DNA from 3 places in the Kineococcus aridisoli genome. Region 2 is predicted to be linked to each of the others. Evidence: riboswitches for the same ligand, from Rfam matches in the RefSeq annotation. Region 2 holds a riboswitch; each other region holds the start of a gene.

Region 1 (2,253 bases), on a different contig from region 2:
CGGTGCGGGGTTCTCCCCGGTGCGCGCCGACGACGCCTTCTTCGACGTGGAGATCTCCCCCACGGTGCCGCGCAGCCCGCAGGGGCACCCGGTGGTGTTCCAGGCCGGGGACTCCCCCGCCGGCCGCGACTTCGCGGCGCGCTCGGCGGACGTGGTCTTCTCCCGGCACGGCACCCACCACGCCGACGCCCTCGCCTTCGCCGACGACCTGCGCCGGCGTGTCGTGGCCGCCGGCCGCCCCGAGGACGACGTCCTCGTGCTGCCCGGCACCCAGATCGTGCTCGCCGACACCGAGGCCGAGGCCGAGGAGAAGGCGCGCTGGGTGGTGGAGAACCAGGTGACCCCCGCGACCGCCCTGTCGCTGGTCGGGCAGGTCTGGGGCGAGGACCTCTCCGGCTACGACCCGGACGGGCCGCTGCCCGCGCACGACCCGGTCATCAGCGGCATCGACGGGACCCGCGGCGCCGCCCGGCAGGGGCACGACCCGCGCGAGATCGCCCGGCACTGGCGCGCCGTCGCGGAGGAGAACAAGTTCTCGCTGCGCGAGCTGGTCATCCACAACTCCTCCGAGCGGGGTTTCTCGGGAACCCCGTCGCAGGTGGCCGACGAGCTGACGCGCTGGGTCCGCACGGGCGCCAGCAGCGGGTTCAACGTCTCCCCGTACCTGGTGCCGAGCGGGCTCGACGAGATCGTCGACCAGCTCGTGCCCGCGCTGCAGGAGCGCGGCGCGTACCCCGCCGAGTACGTCGGGACGACGCTGCGCGAGCACCTGGGGCTGCGGCCCCCGCTCACCCGGCGCTGACCCGGCGCCGACCCGGCGCCGACCCGACACCCGGAGCACGCTGCCCCGCAACGGCTCTGGCGCAGCGCGCTCCAGGTGCGGTAGGTTTCCACCATCCATCCAGAGCGGCCGAGAGACCTGGCTCGACGACGCCGCAGCAACCCCCCGGAACTCCGGGTGCGGGTGCTCCCGCCAGGCCGATGGGAGCAGGACATGCGCAGCACCGACACCGGCACGCCCCTCGTCCGGCGCCGTCACGTGGACCTCGGGCGGTTGAGCTCCGCCACCTGTCCGGGTCGCTGACCAGCGTCCGCCGCGGCGGGAGGCACGCGCCTCCCGGAACCCCCGGACGTCCCCCGCGTCGCCGACGCGCGCACCCCAGGAGCCCACCCGTGCCCACCGGGAACACCACCGGAAGCCCTGCCGGAGAACTCACCGACGAACCGACCGAGGACCTCACCGGGGACCCCGCCGCCGTGCGCAGCCTCTGCGTCGTCGGCGCCGGGCCGCGGACCCTCGGCCTGCTGCAGCGCCTCGGCGCCCGCGCGGCCCTGTCGGGCACCGCGCTGGACGTCCACGTCGCCGACCCGTTCGACTCCGGCGCCGGCCGCGTCTGGCGGCGGGAGCAGGAACCCCTGCTGTGGATGAACTCGCGGGCGGCGGACATCACCGTCCTGCCCGACGACAGCGTCACCGGCCTGACCGGCCGGGTGGCGACCGGGCCGTCGCTGCACGGCTGGGTCGAGGAGCACCGCTCGCGACTGGCGGCCGAGGCGGCCGCCGCGGGCGACGACCTGCTGCACCGGGAGGTGCTCGCGGTCCACGAGGGTTCCTTCGTCTCCCGGCGGCTGGCCAGCCGCTACCTGCACTGGGCCTGGGAGCGCACGCTCGCCGGCCTGCCGCCCGCGGTGCGCGTGCACCGGCACCCGCACGCCGCCCTCGACGTGCGCGACGGGGTGGACGGCCGGCAGCTGGTGCACCTGGACGGGCGCGAGCGAGCGCTGGCCGTCGACACCGTCCTGCTGGTGCAGGGCCACCTGGACGTGCGCCCCGGCCCGCGCGAGCGCAGGCTGCGCACGTTCGCCGACGTCCACGGGCTCGCCTACGTGCCGCCCGGGTACACCGGCGACCTGGACCTGGACGTCCTGCCCGCGGGTGCGGACGTCGCCGTGGTGGGCATGGGCCTGGCGTTCGTCGACCTCGTGGTCCGCCTCACCGAGGGCCGCGGCGGGCGCTTCGCCGAACGCGCCGACGGGTCCCTGGACTACCTGCCCAGCGGGCGGGAACCCGTGCTGCACGCAGGGTCGCGGCGCGATGTGCCGTACCGCTCGAAGATCGGCTACCCGGCGCCCGCCGACCTCGGGCTGCCGCGGTACTACACGGTCGAGGCGGCCACCGCCCTGCGCCCGGACGCGGCGCTGGACCTGCGGGCCGACCTGTGGCCGCTGGTGGTCAAGGAGCTCGCCGGGGCG
Region 2 (2,253 bases):
GGTCGCCCCGCACCGGCGCCTGGAGGTCCTCACCATCGTCAAGCGCGCCCAGGCCCTCGGCCTGCTCGCCCACGGCGACGCCGAGGACGTCTACACCCGCTCGCGCACCGAGCTCGCCGGCATGATCGACATCGCCTTCGGCGGCCAGGTCGCCGAGGAGCTGTTCTTCGGCGACGTGTCCACCGGCCCGGCCGGCGACCTGCAGTCGGCGACGTCGGTGGCCGCGCAGATGGTCGGCGCGGCGGGCATGGCCGGCACGCTGGTGTCCTTCGCGGCCGTGCAGCAGGGCGCCCTCGCCGACGGCAACCTCGTCTCCCGGGTGCTCGGGGACGCCGAGGGCCGCCGCATGGTGGAGAACCTGCTCAGCGAGCGCAAGGAGTCCGTGCGCGAGCTGCTGGGGCGCAACCGCCACCTGGTCGCCGCGCTGCGCGACGCGCTGCTGGAGCGCCACGAGCTCATCGGCTCCGAGATCACCGACGTCCTCGAGGGTGCCCGGAGCGCCCACGAGCAGCCCCCGCGGGTCGTCGACCTGCGCGAGGGCGCGGCGGTGCGCGAGCGGGGCTGACGCGCTCGCCGCGGGCGTGGGCAGGAGGGGAGCCACGCCCGCGGCGCAGGAGCGGCGCCCGCCGGGGGGACGGGTGCCGCCGCGGGGACGGAGGGGGGCCGGGACGGGGGACCGGGGACGGGGGAGCGGGAGGGTGCAGGGGTGCTCGCGGGGGGTCGCGGGCACCCCTGGACCGCGGCCCCCCGCGCGTGGTTGGCTGGCGCCAGGTCATGAGCGCCAGCGCCAAGCCCCGGCTCGCTGGCCGGCAACCCTCCTCGTCGTGGGGTGCCCCGGGTGATGACCTGACCTGGTGCTGACGCACGGGTAAGGACGAGCGAGCGCACGACCACTCCCGGGCCGACGCACCGCCGCGTCCACGACCAGGAGGAACCCCGTGAGCACCACCCTCGACGACCCCGCCCGCACGAGCGCCGCCGACCGGCTGGCCGCGGTCCGCGCCCGCCTCGCCCCCGTCCTGCGGGAGGTGGCCGCCGGGACGGTGGCCCGCGAGCAGGACCACGAACTGCCCTTCGCCGCCGTCCGCGCCCTGCTCGAGGCGGGCCTCGGCCGGCTGCGCCTGCCCGTCGCCGAGGGCGGGGACGGCCTGGACCTCGTGCAGCTGGCCGAGGTGCTCGTCGACGTCGCCGAGGCCGACTCGAACCTGCCGCAGGTCTTCCGCGGCCACGTCGCCTGGGTCGAGCAGGTCCTGTCGCTGCCCGCCGGGGAGCACCGCGCGCGCTGGACCGCGCGCATCGCGGCGGGCGAGCTCGTCGGCAACGCCTGGAGCGAGGTCGGCGACGGGGTCACCGGGGAGCAGCAGACGGTGGTCACCGAGCGCGACGGGCGCACCCTCGTCAGCGGGCGCAAGTACTACACGACCGGGACGATCTTCGCGGACTGGACCGACGCCACCGCCCGGCGCGCGCTGCCCGACGGCTCGCACGAGGTCGTCACCGTGCTCGTGCCGGTCGGGGCCCCCGGCGCCGTCGTCTCCGACGACTGGGACGGCTTCGGCCAGCAGCTCACCGGCACCGGCACCCTCGTGCTCGACGACGTCGAGGTCGACCCCGCCGACGTGGCGCCCTTCACCGACCGCTTCCGCTACCAGACCGCGCTCTACCAGCTGGTGCTGCTCGCCGTGCAGGCCGGCATCGCCGCCGCCGTCGAGCGCGACACCGCCGCCCAGGTGCGCGCCCGCACCCGCACCTACACCCACGGCCTGGCGCCGCTGGTGCGCCACGACGCGCAGGTCCTCTCGGTCGCCGGGGAGATCTCCTCGATCGCCTTCACCGCCCACGCCCTGGTGCGCGCGGCCGCGCAGGCCGTCCAGGGCGCCGCGGACACCGCGCACCTGCGCGACGGCGAGGCGGACCGCGCCGCCAACGTCGAGGCGGAGATCCGCACCGCCCAGGCGCAGGTCGTGCTCTCCGGGAGCGTGCCCCGCGCGGCGACGCTGCTGTTCGACACCCTCGGGGCCTCCGGCACCAGCCGCGCGCGCGACCTGGACCGGCACTGGCGCAACTCCCGGACCGTCGCCTCGCACAACCCGGTCGTCTACAAGCAGCGCATCGTCGGCGACTGGTCCGTCAACGGCACCGAGCCGCCGTTCGTGTGGGACATCGGCACCCACGCCTCGGTCGACCCGGCGGCGGTGCGCGCTCAGGAGGGCGCGGAGGGCGCCACCCGGTAGTGGTACGCGTGGTGCGCCG
Region 3 (2,253 bases), on a different contig from region 2:
GGGTGGGGCCCGGCGGGTGGGGCCCGGCGGGTGGGGTCAGCGCGCCGGCGCGTGCAGGACGTCGTCGGGAGCGTCGAGGGGAGCGTCGAGGGGAGCGTCGTCGAGGACGAGCTCGAGGAAGTCCGCGGGGGCGGGCCGCGGGTCGTCCAGCGGGCCCCAGGCGCCGTCGACGACGCCGTACTCCAGCCGCGGCCCGCTCGCGAGGAACTGCTCGAGGGCGCCCAGGAGCCGCTCGACGTCCCGCGAGCTCGTGCCGACCCCGGTGGAGGCGCGCAGCCCGCCGGTGGGGATCCCCAGCGAGTCCGCGAACCGGTGGGCGCAGAAGCGCCCGTCGCGCACGCCGACGCCGTGCTCGGCGGACAGGTAGGCCGCGACGGCGGAGGCGTCGTGGCCGGGCAGCGTGAACGTCACGACGCCGACCGCGTCCGCGGGGTGCGGGCGCACGACCACGACGCCCTCCAGCGCGCCGAGCCCCTCGACCAGCTGCTCGCGCAGTGCGGCCTCGTGCGCCTCCAGCGCCCCGTCGGGCAGGGCGGACAGCGTGGCGCAGGCCTCGGCCAGCGCGACCGCCCCGACGACGTTGGGCGAACCCGCCTCGTGCCGGTCCGCGCCCACGGCCCAGCGCACCGCGTCCGCGCGCACGTCCAGCGTGGCGCCCCCGCCGGCCAGGTACGGTTCCGCGGCGTCCAGCCAGTCGCGGCGGCCGACGAGCGCGCCGGCGCCGAACGGCGCGTACAGCTTGTGCCCCGACAGCGCGATCCAGTCGATCCCCGCCGCGGCGATCTCCACGCGCCGGTGCGGCAGCAGCTGGGCGCCGTCCACCGCCACGCGGGCGCCCGCGGCGTGCGCGGCCCGGGCCAGCCGGTGCAGCGGCAGCACCTCCCCGGTGACGTTGGAGGCGCCGGTGACGGCCAGCAGCGCGTAGCCGCCGCCGGCCAGCTCCGCCGCCAGCGCGTCGGCGGTGGCCCGCGCGTCCGGGCCGCCGCGCACGACCGTGGTGCGCGCCGAGCGCTGCCAGGGCAGCAGGTTCGCGTGGTGCTCGACGTCCGCCACCAGCACCCGCCCGCCGTCCGGCACCGCGCGCGAGAGCAGGTCCAGCGCGTCGGTGGTGCTGCGGGTGAAGACCACCACGTCGTCCGGGCGGGCGCCCACGAAGGCCCCCACCCGCTCGCGCGCGGCCTCGAACAGCGCCGTGGAGACCCGCGAGAGGTACCCCGCGCCGCGGTGCACGCTGGCGTAGTGCGGCAGCAGCCGCGCCACCCGGTCGGCCACCGCCTCCAGCGCGGGGGCGCTCGCGGCGTTGTCGAGGTTGACGTACCGGGCCCGGCCACCGGTGGCCAGCGGGACGCGCGTGGCGGCGCCGACGACGGGCAGCAGCGGGCCGAGCGCGGTGGGACGGCAGGGGGTGGGCAGGGTGCCGAGGGTCACGGGGCCTCCAGGGACGAGGACCTGCCGGAGACCGGGGGCGCCCGGCCAGGTCCGCGCTTGCGGGCACCACCTCGGTGCCCACCAGGTCGTCACCCGGGGCACCCCGCCGCGGAGGAGGGTTGCCGGCCAGCGAGCCGGGGCTTCGCGCTGGCGCTCATGACCTGTCCGGAGAGTGCCACGACCGGGTGCTGCGCGGCAACACCGGCGCGGTGCCTGCGCGGCACCGGCGCGGCGCGGGCGGGTGGGCGGCGGGCCGCCGCCCCGGGTGGGCCGGACGGGGGTGCCCTCGCGCGGACCCTTGAAACCCGGCGACCTCCCGGTCTACTGTCGAACGACACCATCCAGAGCGGCCGAGAGTCCTGGCTCGACGACGCCGCAGCAACCCCCCGAGCCCGGGCGCGGGTGCTACCGCCAGGTCGATGGAGTTCGGAATGGACGCACCACCTGTCGCCGACGCCTGCCCGCCTGCGGGACGGGTGCCGCGGAGATGACCCTCGCTGCGCTCGTCGCCGGTGCGACGGGGCGGCCCACCCTCAGCCTGGAGCTGTTCCCCCCGCGCACCGACGCGGGACGCGGTGCGCTGCAGCGCTCGCTGGACGAGCTGCTGGCCGCGCGCCCCGACTTCGTCTCGGTGACGTTCGGCGCGGCCGGCGGAACCCGTGAGCGCAGCCGGGAACTGCTGGCGCACGTGCTGAGCACGACGGCGGTCCCGGCGATGGCGCACCTGACGTGCGTGGGTTCCTCGCGCCGCCAGGTCGTCGAGCTGGCCCAGGAGTTCCTGGACGCCGGGGTCCGCGACTTCCTCGCGCTGCGCGGGGACCCGCC

Evidence for each region. A riboswitch is a leader RNA that binds a small molecule or an ion and turns the genes downstream of it on or off. The one in region 2 is predicted to bind S-adenosylmethionine.
Region 1: it holds a riboswitch for S-adenosylmethionine, as region 2 does, so the genes downstream of both, ACRYM2_RS04720 (putative leader peptide) here and ACRYM2_RS13690 (acyl-CoA dehydrogenase family protein) in region 2, are expected to answer to the same signal.
Region 3: it holds a riboswitch for S-adenosylmethionine, as region 2 does, so the genes downstream of both, ACRYM2_RS04740 (aminotransferase class V-fold PLP-dependent enzyme) here and ACRYM2_RS13690 (acyl-CoA dehydrogenase family protein) in region 2, are expected to answer to the same signal.

What each region holds. Positions count from the first base shown of each region.
Region 1 is NZ_JBJLSF010000010.1:21,499-23,751, reverse strand. Features, by position in the region: gene ACRYM2_RS04725 (NtaA/DmoA family FMN-dependent monooxygenase) at 1-802, shown strand, start outside; SAM riboswitch class I at 895-988, shown strand; gene ACRYM2_RS04720 (putative leader peptide) at 995-1,084, shown strand; gene ACRYM2_RS04715 (FAD/NAD(P)-binding protein) at 1,174-2,253, shown strand, end outside.
Region 2 is NZ_JBJLSF010000046.1:22,754-25,006, forward strand. Features, by position in the region: gene ACRYM2_RS13685 (AAA family ATPase) at 1-565, shown strand, start outside; SAM riboswitch class IV at 771-881, shown strand; gene ACRYM2_RS13690 (acyl-CoA dehydrogenase family protein) at 939-2,234, shown strand; gene ACRYM2_RS13695 (GNAT family N-acetyltransferase) at 2,204-2,253, opposite strand, start outside.
Region 3 is NZ_JBJLSF010000010.1:25,893-28,145, forward strand. Features, by position in the region: gene ACRYM2_RS04740 (aminotransferase class V-fold PLP-dependent enzyme) at 37-1,428, opposite strand; SAM riboswitch class IV at 1,477-1,590, opposite strand; SAM riboswitch class I at 1,763-1,854, shown strand; gene ACRYM2_RS04745 (methylenetetrahydrofolate reductase) at 1,916-2,253, shown strand, end outside.